Regions from separate parts of the Nocardia sp. CA-136227 genome, predicted to be linked through region 3. Evidence: riboswitches for the same ligand, from Rfam matches in the RefSeq annotation. Region 3 holds a riboswitch; each other region holds the start of a gene.
What was found. A riboswitch is a leader RNA that binds a small molecule or an ion and turns the genes downstream of it on or off. The one in region 3 is predicted to bind S-adenosylmethionine.
Positions count from the first base shown of each region.

Region 1: it holds a riboswitch for S-adenosylmethionine, as region 3 does, so the genes downstream of both, ACQP06_RS33365 (ABC transporter substrate-binding protein) here and ACQP06_RS33835 (rhodanese-like domain-containing protein) in region 3, are expected to answer to the same signal.
Region 2: it holds a riboswitch for S-adenosylmethionine, as region 3 does, so the genes downstream of both, ACQP06_RS02105 (aminotransferase class V-fold PLP-dependent enzyme) here and ACQP06_RS33835 (rhodanese-like domain-containing protein) in region 3, are expected to answer to the same signal.

Region 1 covers NZ_CP192081.1:7,201,627-7,206,238, forward strand. Annotated here, with positions in the region: gene ACQP06_RS33355 (ABC transporter ATP-binding protein) at 1-90, opposite strand, end outside; gene ACQP06_RS33360 (ABC transporter permease) at 53-1,906, opposite strand; gene ACQP06_RS33365 (ABC transporter substrate-binding protein) at 1,907-3,067, opposite strand; SAM riboswitch class IV at 3,139-3,257, opposite strand; gene ACQP06_RS33370 (HAD family hydrolase) at 3,413-4,024, opposite strand; gene ACQP06_RS33375 (GNAT family N-acetyltransferase) at 4,113-4,612, shown strand, end outside.
Region 2 covers NZ_CP192081.1:456,208-460,819, reverse strand. Annotated here, with positions in the region: gene ACQP06_RS02125 (YbaK/EbsC family protein) at 1-207, shown strand, start outside; gene ACQP06_RS02120 (flavin reductase family protein) at 357-821, shown strand; gene ACQP06_RS02115 (LysE family translocator) at 824-1,456, opposite strand; gene ACQP06_RS02110 (heme oxygenase (biliverdin-producing)) at 1,611-2,279, opposite strand; SAM riboswitch class IV at 2,590-2,703, shown strand; gene ACQP06_RS02105 (aminotransferase class V-fold PLP-dependent enzyme) at 2,759-4,072, shown strand; gene ACQP06_RS02100 (hypothetical protein) at 4,088-4,276, opposite strand; gene ACQP06_RS02095 (DUF2752 domain-containing protein) at 4,295-4,612, opposite strand, start outside.
Region 3 covers NZ_CP192081.1:7,303,292-7,307,903, forward strand. Annotated here, with positions in the region: gene ACQP06_RS33825 (type 1 glutamine amidotransferase family protein) at 1-338, opposite strand, end outside; gene ACQP06_RS33830 (O-succinylhomoserine sulfhydrylase) at 446-1,660, opposite strand; gene ACQP06_RS33835 (rhodanese-like domain-containing protein) at 1,657-2,079, opposite strand; SAM riboswitch class IV at 2,094-2,209, opposite strand; gene ACQP06_RS33840 (Rv0361 family membrane protein) at 2,273-2,707, opposite strand; gene ACQP06_RS33845 (FAD-dependent oxidoreductase) at 2,930-4,321, shown strand; gene ACQP06_RS33850 (amidohydrolase family protein) at 4,413-4,612, shown strand, end outside.

The sequences.
Region 1 (4,612 bases), 100 kb from region 3:
GCCGAACGAGCGCCGCAGACCGGTCACGGTGAGTACCGCTTCCGTTCCGGTCTCAGGCTTCGACCGGGCTTGGTTCGCTTGTGCGGACACGATCCCTCCTCACCAGAATTCCCTGCGGCCGGAACCGCACCACCAGCAACAACACCAAGCCGTACAACACGATTCGCCACGACGGCGCCAGCCGCAGCAGCTCCGGCGCGCCGATCAGCACCACCGCGCCCAGCACCGCGCCGTACGGCGAAGCGGTGCCGCCGAGCACCAGGATGGTCACCACCAGCAGCGACATCGGCAGGTTGAACACGGTCGGATCGATATAGGAGTACTGGTGCGCCAGCAGCGCGCCGCCGATCCCGGAGCAGAACGCCGCCACCGCGAACGCCAGCGCCTTGTAGTCGCGCACCGGCACGCCGGCCGAGCGTGCCGCCACCTCGTCGGCCCCGATGGCCCGGATCGCGATCCCCAGCCGAGACCGCTGCACGCCGACGATCAACGCCACCACCGCGGCCAGCACCACCAGCTCCAGCCGGAAAATGTCGGTGTGCGTGGTGAATTCGAAGCCGAAGACGCTGGGCGCGGGAATCCCGAAGATGCCGTAACTGCCGCGCGTCACCGATTCCCAATTGCGGATGATCGCCACCGTGACAATGCCGATGCCCAGCGTCGCGATCGCCACGTAGTGCCCGCCCAGCCGCCACAGCGGCGCGGCCAGCACCGAGGACACCACGGCCGCCACCACACCCGCCGCCACGATGGCGGGCAGGAACGCCCACCCGTGCGACACGGTCAGCACCGCCGAGGTGTACGCGCCGATCGCGATCGGCCCGGCCTGCCCGATCGCCAGCTGCCCGGCCGATCCGGCCACCAGGGTCATCGACACCGCGATGATCGCGTACGCCAGGATCTGGGTGCCCACCGAAATGCCGTAGTCGTCGGCGATCAACGGAATCGCCACGCCCGCAACACCGAAAGCCAGCAGCGCGTGCCACCAGCGCACCCGCAACTCCCGGCCCGCGCCGAGGAACGTCCCGGTCATGGGCTCGGATTCGATGGCGGGCGGCCGGGCCAGCAGCCCGCCGGGCCGCAGCACCAGGAAGATCACCAGCAGTCCGAACGTGATCAGATCCCGGTAGCCGTCGCCGAACCAGTAGATGCCGAACGCCTCCACCAGGCCGAGCACGAAGCCGCCGAGCACCGCGCCCGGAATCGACCCGAGCCCGCCGATGGTGGCCGCCACGAAGCCGGTCATGCCGACCACGCCGCCGCTGGTGGGCGAGATGTTCGAGTTGTAGAGGCCGACGAAGATGCCGGCCAGCCCGCCCAGCCCGGAGGCGATGGCGAAGGCCAGCGACTGCACCCGCCCGACCCCGATGCCCATCTGCGCGGCGGCATCCGGATCCTGCGCGGTCGCGCGGATCGCCAGCCCGTGCCGGCTGAACCGCAGGAACGCCCACAGCCCGCCCATCACCAGCAGGGTGATGGCGAACATGGCCACGTCCGAGGTGCCGAACCGTACCCCGCCCACCTGGAAGTTGTTGGTGGACAACACCTGCGGGAACGGCCGGGTGTCCGGCCCGAACACCAGGGCCACCACGTTCTCGATGATGAGCCCCACCGCCACCGTCGCCAGCAGCGCCGCGATGGCCGGGGCCCGGCGCAGCGGCCGCACCGCCAGCACGTCGATGGCCACACCGACCAGCGCCGTCACCGCCACCACCACGACCAGCGCGGCCCACCACGGCACCCCGTGCTGGGCGATCAGCCACCAGCCCAGCACCGAACCGAACGCGAAGATCGCGCCGTGCGCGAAATTGATGACATTGCTGACCCCGAAGATCAGGGTGATGCCCACGGCGATCAGCGCGTACGCATTGCCGTGGACCAGACCCGCGATGAGCGTGTCGAACATCTACTTCTTGCTTCCGACCGGTACGAACTTGCCGTTCTGCAGAATCAGCTCGATCGGCTTCACCCCGCTGGGACGGCGCGTCTGCTGATCGAAGGCGAAGGTGCCCAAGCCGATTCCGTCGAAGTCCTTGACCTCGCGCAGCCCCTTCAGCACGCCCTCCCGGGTCGCGCCGCCCGCCTTGGCGGCCTTCACCACCGCGTTCAGCGCGTCATAGGCGTACACATTGAAATCGCCCGGGTCGGTATTGAACTTGGCCCGGAACTTGGTGACGAAGTTCTGCACCTTCGGGCTCGGATCCGACGGCGTGAACACACCGTTCACGATGTCGCCCTCGGCCGCGGCGCCCGCCAGCTCGATGAACTGCGGCGTGTTCTGCCCGCCGAAGAACTGCCCGGTGAATCCGACATCCCGCAGCTGCTTGACCACCAGCGCACCGTCCGGTCCGTACCCCAGGTGCACGAAGGCCTCCGGGTTGGCGTCCCGGCCCTTGATCAAGACCGGCCGGAAGTCCTGCGAATCCGGCAGGATCGCCGAGGAATAGGCGATCTCGATGCCCTTCTCCTTGGCGAACTGCTCGAAGTACTTGAAAGCCTGCTTACCCCAGTCGGTTTCGAGGTAGACGACCGAGACCTTCTTCGCCTTGGAGCGCACCCACTCGGCATTGCGCTCCTGGTACACGTCCAACGTGATGGACGGACTCCACGAATAGTCCCCCGCCTTGGTGAAATCCACCGCGGAGTTGGTGAACCCGTACTGCACCAGCTTGCCCCGGTTGTACACCGGCGACGCCGCGATCGACGCGGGCGACGAGAAGTCGCCCAGCTCCGCGATGATCGACTGATCACCCACGAACTTGGTCGCGATCGGCACCGTCTGCTTCGGATCCGACTGCGAATCCTCCCACTTCAGCGCCACCTTCTTGCCATTGATCCCGCCCGCGGCATTGATCTCGTCGAGCGCCAGGTCGAACCCCTGCTGCCAGAGCCGCCCGTACTCGGCGGAATTGCCCGTCTTCGGCCCCGACACCCCGAAATACACGGTGTCCGAACTGCTTCCGGACGATTCGCTACCGCAGGCCGCCGCCAGACTCGCGACCAACGCCGCCGCCCCGACACCCACCGCCACCCGGAAACCACGCGACCGGGACAAGATCCTGCTCATTGCTACCTCTACATTCGCGCACCGGCACACGGCCGGGCAGGGGGACACGACCGCGACAGAGGAATGCGCGGTCCTGGCGCTTGCGCCACCCGGTCGGGCAACGCCTGGTCGTCACCCGGGGCACCCCACCGCCCACGCGAGGGTTGCCGATCAGCGAGCCGGGGCTCGAAAAACGCTGATACTCGTGACCGTGTCCAGAAAGGTAGCCGTGACAACCGGCGGTCGACACCGTTCGAATCACCCTGATGCCAAACGCCGCCCGGCCCCGCCGCCGGGAAATCCCCTGTCACCCCCGCGAATTGCCCCCGCGGCCGCATCGCCCCCCGCCGATGCCGCCGCTCACCCCTATGTCAGATGCGCGGTCAGCCAGGCCGGGAACTCGGTCAGGTCCCGCAGCACCACGTCCGCGCCGGCCGCCGACAACTCCTCGGCCGCGTACGGTCCGGTCGTCACCGCCACCGAGGTCGCGTCCGCCACCTTGGCCGCGCGCACGTCACCGAGATGATCACCCACATAGATCGAGGCGCCGCGCTCGAGCAGCACCTCCCCCTTCTCCTCCGCCCAGGCCCCGCCGACCAGTTCGTCGACCGCCAGCCCCAGATGATCCAGATGCAGCTGCGCGTGCGGCCCGTTCTTCGCGGTGATCACCAGCACCCGGCCCCCGGCCTCGTGCACCGCGGCCAGCGCGTCCACCACACCGGGCAGATGATCCGACGCGTGCACCGCCAACTCCGGGTACATCTCCCGGTACATGGCCACCACACCCGGCACCTCGTGCTCCGGGAACCACTGCGCCGCCTCGTGCGCCAGCGGCGGACCCAGCCGCGACACCACCAGCTCCGAATCGATCGCCACCCCGGTCCTGGCGGCCACCGCGTCCCACACCGCGGCGATCCCCGGCCGCGAATCGATCAGCGTCATATCCAGGTCGAATCCGACCACCAGGTCACCAGCCACATCCCGAACCCTACGGGCCGCGGAAAATCGGAGGCCCCGCGGCAGGGCCGCCACCTAAGCTCGGACCATGCCGAGCGATCAGGGAACGCTGTTCTGTGGAACCGACCTCGCCGCCCGCATCGAGGGCGTCGAAACCGAACTGATCGCCAAGGGCAGCGCGGCCGGCGCGGCCCGGCTCGGACCGGACACCGGCTTCGTGATCCCCCTCGCGGGCGGGGTCGCGTCCTTCGCCGAGGACGGGTCGCCGCTGAACAAGATCGCCGGGCTCGGCTTCGCGGGGATACCCGACGAGGCCGAACTCGACGAGATCGAGCGGCTGTTCGCGGCCCGCAAGACGCCCGTGCAGGCCGAGGTCTCCCAACTCGGCGACCCCGGCGTCGGGGAACTGCTCACCGGACGCGGGTACCGGCTGGTGTCGTTCGAGAACGTGCTCGGCCGCGAACTCGGCGCCGCGCTGACCGCGGACGTCGCGTCCGGCGTCGAGGTGACGCCCAGCGGCTCCGACGAATTCGACACCTGGCTCGACGTCGTCGCGGACGGCTTCGCCCACCCCGACCCCCAGGGCGTCGCCTCGCACGAGGAATTCCC
Region 2 (4,612 bases), 820 kb from region 3:
GCGGCCATGGTCCAGGAGGTGACCGGGCAGCCCATCGGCGGCGTCGCGCCGCTCGGGCACCCCACCAACCTGCCCACCTTCGTCGACAACGCGCTGGCCCAGTACCGGGAGCTGTGGGCGGCGGGCGGGCATCCGAACACCCTGTTCCGCACGACCTTCGGCGAGCTGTGCCGAATCACCGCGGGCCTGGCCATCGACGTGGACTGACCGCCGTCGACGGGGTTTTCCGCCGGCGTGGAATACCTGGGCCCGCGACCACGTAGGTTCTTGACGTGACCGATTCTCCGACGCCCGGCGCCGAGCTACACGTGCCCGACGACCTGAGCGGCATCACCGCGCAGCAGTTCCGTGCCGCCATGCGGCACTATCCGGCCGGCGTCACCATCGTCACGCTGAACTCCGCGCAGGGTCCGGTCGGATTCACCGCGACCTCGTTCGCCTCACTGTCGGCGCAGCCGCCGCTCATCTCGTTCAATATCGCCGAGACCTCCTCCAGCATCGAGGCCATGCTCGGGGCCGAATCGGTGGTGGTGCACTTCCTGGGCGAGCATCAGAAGCATCTGGCGCAGCGGTTCAGCCGGTCCGCCGAGGAGCGCTTCACCGACAAGTCCTTGTGGGCCACGCTCGGCTCCGGCGAACCGGTCCTGCACGGCACCCCGATCTGGGTGCGCGCGACCGTGCACCAGCTGATCCCCGTCGGCGATCACACGCTGGTGATCGGACTGGTCACGCAGGTGCACGACAACACCGAGAGCTCGCCCGCGGCCGGCCCGCTGGTGTACTACAACGGCGCCTATCACCGCGCCGAGATCGCCGACTGACCTCAGGCCGCCGAGGCCGCGGTGCCGATACCCAGCGCCGCCAGGATGGCCGCGCTCGCCTGTTCCAGCCGGGCCCGGATCCGCGGCCGCTTCAACAGCGTGACCGCGCGGGCGGCGGCCACCGCGAGCAGGATCATCTCGATCGCCGCGATGCTGGATTCGATGGCGCCGAGGGTGAGCGTGTTCAGGAAGGTCACCTCGGTCAGGAACTGCGGCAGCACCGCGAGGTAGAACAACCCCACCTTCGGGTTGAAAACACAGGACAGCAATCCGGCAGCGAACGCCGAGCGCATCGACGCCGGCGTGCCCTGCGCGACCGTCACCTCCGGCTCGGCCTCCGCGTTCCGTGCGCGCCGATGCTCGACCAGCGCCCGAATCCCCAGGTACAGCAGGTAGATTCCGCCGATCACCTTCAGCGTGCGATACGCGGTCGCCGACTGTTCCAGCAGCGCCGCCACTCCGGCCGCCACCACCGTCGCCCAGACGATCCCGCCGAACGCCGAGCCCACCGCCGCCGCGATCCCGGGTCGCGGTCCGGCCATCGAGAATCGCAGCACCAGAAAGGTATCGGGACCCGGTGTGAGCGCCAGCAGCACGCACAACCCCGCGAAACTCAACAGCAGCGGAAGACTCATGCCCTCCATGGCAACCCATCGCGGCGACGCGACGCAAGGGTGATATCGCTGACCCTGCCCCCGACGAGCAGGGCCAACGGTGCGTCCCCGAGCACGGCGAAGGCCGCCGCCCCCGCCTGGTGGACGGAGCGCGACGGCCTCTGGTGACGGTGTTCTAGTTCCGCGCGCCGAACTCCGCACCGAGTTCACGGAACAGATCGGTGTTCATCGTGAACGCCAGTCGCGCCTCGTCGAGCACGCGATCGACTTCGGGACCTTCGAGGGGAAGCTGGTCCAGGGCCTCGCGGTACTCGCGCTTGAACGCGGCCGGATTGGTGATCTCGTCGAAGACGTAGAAGCGCACGCCGTCGCCCTTCTTGGGCAGGTCCCACAGCTTCTCGGCGGTGCCGCGGATGACCTGGCCGCCGGAGAGATCACCCAGGTAGCGGGTGTAGTGGTGGACGACGTACCCGGCCGGCCACTCCTGCGCGCACTCTTCGATGCGGGCGGCGTAGGCGGCGGTGGCCGGCAGCGGCTGCAGCTCGTCGCGCCAGTTCGCGCCGCCCAGGTGGGCCAGGTCGGTCTCGAGCGCGGCCAGGCGCGCCAGTTCCGGCTTCACGAACGGGCCCGCGACGGAGTCGGATGCCAGTGTGGCGGAATGCTTTTCGAGGGCCTCGTAGACGAACCAGAGCTGGCCGGTGTAGCGGAGGAAGGCCTCGACGCCGAGCTGGCCGGTGAGCAGGTCACGCATGAACGTGGAGTGCTCGGCCTCGTTGTGCTGCTGCTCGGTCGCGGTGCGAATGAGCGTCGAGAACGGGGCGGCGGCGGTGTCCGTGTCCAACATGGTCGGGCTCCTCGTGGTCAACTCCGGGGGCACCACTTTGGCTACCCTAACTTCCTCATCGACACTACGCCCCAGCAACGATCGCGCGATTCGAACTTTGCGGCCCACCCACTCCAACTTTCGGATGATTTTTCCGATTCGCCGGTGCCGTTGGTCACAGGTTCTCAGCGGGCCTGGAGGTCGTGTGCGGTCCGCGGCGGCGAACGGTCCCCGGCCTCGAACGCTGCGTCTCCGCCGTGAAGATCTGACCCGGCAGGCCGGGCCGGGCAGGGTTGACAAGCCCGCGACGCGTCTGCCAATCTCGCACTCAGGTCATGAGTACCAGCGCTAAGCCCCGGCTAGCTGGTCGGCAACCCTCCACCGCGGCGGGGTGCTCCGGGTGACGACCGGGCCGTCGCCCGACCGGGCGCGGCAAGCGCGGACTCACGATCGATTCCTGTTTTCCGATCGCGTGTCCCCTGAATCCGATGGGATTTGTGATGACCGCTTTCGCCGACCAGACCTGTGCTCCCCTCGCCACCGTGTCCGGCTGTGACCTCCGGGTTCCGCTGGTCCAGGGCGGGACCACGGGCTACGCCAACTTCGACTACGCCGCCAGCGCGCCCGCGTTGCGGCAGGTCACCGACCGGGTCGCCGACCTGCTGCCGTTCTACGCCAGCGTGCACCGCGGCGCCGGATACGCCTCCCGCGTCTCCACCGACTGCTACGAATCGGCCCGCGGCTCCGTCGCCCGCTTCCTCGACGCCGCCGACGACCAGGTGGTGGTCTTCACCCGCAACACCACCGACTCGCTGAACCTGCTGGCCGCGTGCGTGCCCGGCGACACCGTGGTGCTGGATGTCGAACACCACGCCAACTTCCTGCCCTGGACCCGGCACGGCCGCCGCGTGGTGCCGGTCGCCGACACCATCGAGGAGACCATCCAGCGACTGGTCGCCGAACTGTGCTCGAAACCCGCTGCGCTGCTGGCGGTTACCGGCGCTTCCAATGTGACCGGCGAACTGCTGCCGCTGGAACGGCTGGCCTGGATCGCGCACCAGTGCGGCACCCGCATCCTGGTCGACGCCGCCCAGCTGGCCCCGCACCGACGGATCGACCTGCGCACCACCGGCATCGACTACCTGGCCTTCTCCGGGCACAAGGCGTACGCGCCGTTCGGCGCCGGCGTCCTGGTCGGCCGCCGGGACTGGCTCGACGCCGCCGAGCCGTACCTGGCGGGCGGCGGCGCGGTGCGCTCGGTCACCGCCGACAGCGTGGAGTGGGCGCCCGCGCCGCAGCGCCACGAGGCCGGTTCCCCGAACGTGCTCGGGGTGGCCGCCCTGGCCGCCGCCTGCGACGCGCTCGCAGACCTGGACGAGACCACCGTCGTCGAGCACGAGCAGTACCTCACCCACCGGCTGCGCTACGGGCTGAAAACCGTTCCGGGCGTGAACTTCCTGCGCGTGTGGCGCGACAGCACCGACGCCGTCGGCATCGTCGCGTTCACGGTCGACGGCTTCGAGCCCGGCCAGGTGGCCGCGTACCTCTCCGCCGAACACGGGATCGGTGTGCGCGACGGACGGTTCTGCGCGCACCCGCTGCTGTCGCGGCTCGGGGTGGACGCGGCGCTGCGCGCCAGCATCGGACTCGGCACCACCGCCGCCGACGTGGACCGCCTCATCGACGCCGTCGCCACCCTGGTCGAGCACGGTCCGAGCTGGGATTACGCCCGCACCGACGGCCACTGGAACCCAGTCCCGGAAACCCGGCCCTTCGGCGGTTCCGCGGACGGCGGAGCACCCTGCGGATTCTGAGTCGCGCGGAGCGGGTCAGGGCACCATGTAGCGAGCCGCGAGCTCCTCGACGAAAGGGTCGTCCTCGCTGACGGCTTCGAGCAGGTCCAGATCGTTCTGGACCGATACCTGCCGGGTGTCCTGCCGCTCCGGATCGGGCGGTCCGTCCTCGTCGAGCTGGCGGATCAGCTTGTTCCGAACCCGCTCCTTCAGCGATTCGCTCATAGCAAGAGCATCCTCCGCCTAGACGGGTGCGATCCACGTACCCCACGGCGTGTTCCGGACGACCGTGAACACGACGAGGAAGGCCACCGCGATCCACATCGCCGACCTGGGCAGAATCCGCGGTAGTCGCGGCGGCGTCGCCCGGCCCCGCCAGGCGCGCACCAGCCAGGTGCCCCACCAGGCGAGGAAGCCGAGCGTCAACGGCAACAGCAGCACATTGCTGTGGATGGCGTCGAGGAACCGGCCATCGGTCAGATTGTGCAGGCCGCGCAGGCCGCCGCAGCCGGGACACCAGTACCCGGTCAGTTCGTAGAACGGGCAGAACCCGTAGGCCCC
Region 3 (4,612 bases):
AAGGTGCCACCGCAGATCGCCGCCACCGGGATCCCGGCCGTCACGAACTCGCGGGCCTTGCGGGCGAAAGCGGCGGGGGCCTCGGGATGAAGCTCGGTCTCCAGGCCCGGCAGGATCAGCATGGCACTGTCGCCCGGCTTCAGATCGTCGAGGACGACGTCCGGCAGGACGCGCATGCCACCCATCGAGGTGATCGGTTCGGCGCTGACGGCGACCGTCTTGACCTGCCATGTTCCCGGGTCACGGTGCCAGAGTGCGCGATTGATGTGTGCGGTCGCGTGGCCGACCTCCCAGTCCGAGAAGGTGTCGTAGACGGCCATGTGCACTGTTTTCATCATGACAGCATGCTGTCATTTTTGACAGCATGCTGTCAAGATCATTCGGGTTCATGAACGACGAAGGGCCGGAACCCCATGGGTTCCGGCCCTGTCGACTACTCGTCGGCTCAGCTCAACGCGTGATCCAGATCGTTGAGCAGATCCTCCACGTCCTCCAGACCGATGGAGACGCGCAGCACGCCATCGGTAATGCCCACGGCCGCACGGCCTTCCGGCCCCATCGCCCGGTGGGTGGTGGTGGCCGGGTGGGTGATCAGCGTCTTCGCGTCACCGAGGTTGTTGGAGATGTCGATGATCCGCAGCCGGTTCAGCACCTCGAACGCGCGCTTCTTGGCCTCGTTGTCGCCGGCCTTCAGCTCGAAGGTGATCACCGTGCCGCCGCCCGACATCTGGCGCTTGGCCAGCTCGAACTGCGGATGCGAGGACAGGAACGGGTACTTCACCCACGCCACCGCCGGATGCGACTCCAGGAACTGGGCGATCTTCAACGCCGAGTCCACCGACTGGCGCAGGCGCAGCGGCATCGTCTCCAGACCCTTGAGCAGGGTCCAGGCATTGAACGGGCTCAGCGCCGGACCGGTGTGGCGCATCAGGTTCTTCACCGGGCCGTCGATGTACTCCCGCGGACCCAGGATCGCGCCGCCGAGCACCCGGCCCTGGCCGTCGATGTGCTTGGTGCCCGAGTAGACGGTGATGTCCGCGCCGAGATCGAAGCCGCGCTGCAGCAGCGGGGTGGCGAAGACGTTGTCCAGCACCACCTTCGCGCCCGCCGCGTGCGCCAGATCCGAGACCGCGCGCACATCGGTGAGGGTCTGCATCGGGTTCGAGGGGGTCTCGAAGAAGACGGCCTGGGTGGGGACGGACAGCGCCTGCTCCCACTGGTTCAGGTCCTCGCCGTCGACGAACACCGTCTCCACGCCCCAGCGCGGCAGGATCTCGTTGGCCACCACGAAGCAGGAGCCGAACAGGCTGCGCGCCGCGACCAGCCGGTCACCGGCGGACAGCAGCGCGCCCAGCGCGGTGAACACCGCCGACATGCCCGACGCGGTCGCGAAACAGGCTTCCGCGCCGTCGATCAGGCGCAGCCGCTCCTCGAACATCGCGACCGTCGGGTTGCCGTAGCGCGAGTACACGAAGTGCTCGATATCGCCGGTGAAGGAGGCCTCGGCCGCCTCGGCGCTCTCGTAGACGAAACCCGAATTGAGGAACAGCGCCTCGGAGGTCTCGTCGAAGCCGGAACGCCGGGTGCCGCCGCGGACCGCCTGGGTGGCGGGGCCGACGCCCTCGGGGAGCGGTTTCTCGAAAGAGCCGCCGGTGATCATGACTGCCTCCACGGAAGTCCGTCGGCGCGCCAGCCGGTGCTGCCGCGGTGGCCTTGGCCGTCGAGCGCACCCTCGAAGCCGTCGACCACATTGAACGAGGGGGTGATGCCGAGTGTGGTGGCGGCGGTGGCCGCGCCGATCGAACGCTGGCCGGAGCGACAGATGAAGATGACGGGCGCGTCCGAGTCCGGGGTCCGGTGGGCCAGCGACTGCTTCAGCAGGTCGGTGAACCGGGCATTGGGGGTACCGGTGACGTCGACCCACTCGATCAGCGCGGTCGGACGGCCGATGCCGCCGGTGTCGGGCACGCCGACGAACCGCCACTCGGCCTCGGTACGCACGTCCACCAGGACCGCATCGGGGTTGTCGCGCAACAACTCCCACGCCTGCTTGGGCGTGATGTCACCTGCGTAGCTCACTTGTACCTCCTGAGAATCCGCACTTGCCGCACCGCTGTCCGATGCGAGGCCAGGTCGTCACCCGGAGCACCCCACCGCGGAGGAGGGTTGCCGACCAGCCAGCCGGGGCTTGGCGCTGGTACTCATGACCTGGGATTGAGATTGCCGAAGAACCGTCCCCACTGTCAAACCCCAGTGAGGTATTCGGCCGTTGTCACGAATTACAGACCAACCAGCGGGAATTCTCCTTGGCGAAGTGCCACGTCGACGTCGTCGGCGCCCCGGCGACGGTGAACGTGACCTGCGCGGTGGCCTGGTCGCCCGTGACGGACGCGTCGGTCAGCTTGTCGAAGGCGATCGAGCCGCCGGTCGCGGTGGCCGCCTTCAGCGGCGAGGCGTTCTCGTCGAATCCCTTGCAGGACAGCACCGGGTCGTACTTCCCGGAGTCGTTGCGGGCCATCACGAACTTGGTCGCCGCCAGCGAGAGCCGATCGGAATCTGTGACATTCTTCTCAACCGGCGACACGACCGACGCGATCACGATTCCCAGGATCACCACCGCGATGATTCCCGCCGCCACCAGGAACGGCCACATGCTGCGGGTCTCGTTCTGGTCGATCCGGATCGGGGTCTCCTCGGCGTCGCTCATGGGTAGATCATGCCTGGTCCCCTTGTGCGGGCCGCCGCGTGCCATCGATAGAATCAGCAGAATTTCCCGCCCCAGCGCGGGAATAGCAAGACTACGCAGCAACGCTGCAGCGTCGGGGGCCAACGGAGGCCGCCGAGGCCAGAGCGTCAACTTAGCCTAAGCTAAGAGCGACGGCTGAGTTTTGACGGCAAGTTAGTTTCGACCCAAAGGGTGCGCGGAAGAATGACCGAACAGAGTGCAGCGACCCGCCCGCTACGCATTGCGATCGTGGGCGCAGGACCGGCCGGCATCTACGCCGCCGACGCGTTGATGAAGTCCGACGCGGACGTGAGCATCGATCTCTACGAGCGCATGCCCGCGCCCTTCGGCCTGATCCGCTACGGCGTGGCGCCGGACCACCCGCGCATCAAGGGCATCATCACCGCGCTGCACAAGGTGCTCGACAAGCCGCAGGTCCGCCTGCTGGGCAATATCGACTACGGCGTCGACATCACCCTCGAGGACCTGCAGCAGTTCTACGACGCGGTCATCTTCTCCACCGGCGCCAACGCCGACCGCGCGCTGGGCGTCCCGGGCATCGACCTGGACGGCTCCTACGGCGCCGCGGACTTCGTGTCCTGGTACGACGGCCACCCCGACGTCGCCCGCACCTGGCCGCTGGAGGCGGAGAAGGTCGCCGTCCTCGGCGTCGGCAACGTCGCCCTCGACGTGGCGCGCGTGCTCGCCAAGACCGGCGACGAGCTGCTGCCGACCGAGATCCCGCCGAACGTCTACGAGGGCCTCCAGGCCAACAAGGCGCTCGAGGTGCACGTGTTCGGCCGCCGCGGTCCCGCGCAGGCCAAGTTCACCCCGCTCGAGCTGCGCGAGCTCGACCACTCGCCGACCATCGAGGTCATCGTCGACCCCGAGGACATCGACTACGACGAGGGCTCCGAGGCCGCGCGCCGGCACTCCAAGCAGGTCGACATGATCTGCAACACCCTCGAGCAGTGGGCCATCCGCGACGTCGGCGACCGCCCGCACAAGCTGTTCCTGCACTTCTTCGAGAACCCCTCGGAGATCCTGGGCGAGGACGGCAAGGTCGTGGGCCTGCGCACCGAGCGCACCCAGCTCGACGGCACCGGAAACTGCAAGGGCACCGGCGAATTCAAGGACTGGGACATCCAGGCCGTGTACCGCGCGGTGGGCTACCTGTCGCAGAACATCCCGGCCCTGCCCTTCGACGACCAGGCCGGCACCGTGCCCAACGAGGCCGGTCGCGTGATCGTCGACGAGAACGCCGACGGCGCGGCTCGCTACATGCCCGCTACCTACGTCACCGGCTGGATCAAGCGCGGCCCGGTCGGCCTCATCGGCCACACCAAGGGCGACGCCAACGAGACCATCGCCTGCCTGCTCGACGACGCCGCCGACTTCGCCCCGGCCGCCAAGCCGGAGCTCGAGGCCGTCACCGAGTTCCTCGAGGGCAAGGGCATCCCGTTCACCACCTGGGCCGGCTGGTACCGCCTGGACGCGCACGAGCGCGCCCTCGGCGAGCCGCAGGGCCGCGAGCGGGTCAAGGTCGTCGAGCGCGACGAGATGCTGGCCGCCTCCGAGCCCGACAAGGCCTCCTGAGCGGTTATCGACCCGACGTCCTGACCAGCGTGAATCCGCCTGCCGGACAAGGTTGTCCACACTTGTCACCGTTCTGAGGCATGCTGATCACGTGTTCGATGCCCATCTCCACATCTTCGATCCGCGGTTCCCGCTGGTCGAGAACGAGGGCTACCTGCCCGACCCGTACACCATCGCCGACTATCGCAAGCGCATGTCCCGCTTCGATATCGACGGTGGCGCGGTGGTCAGCGGGTCCTTCCAGGGCACCGATCAGAGCTATCTGCTGGCCGCCCTCGCCGAACTCGGCGA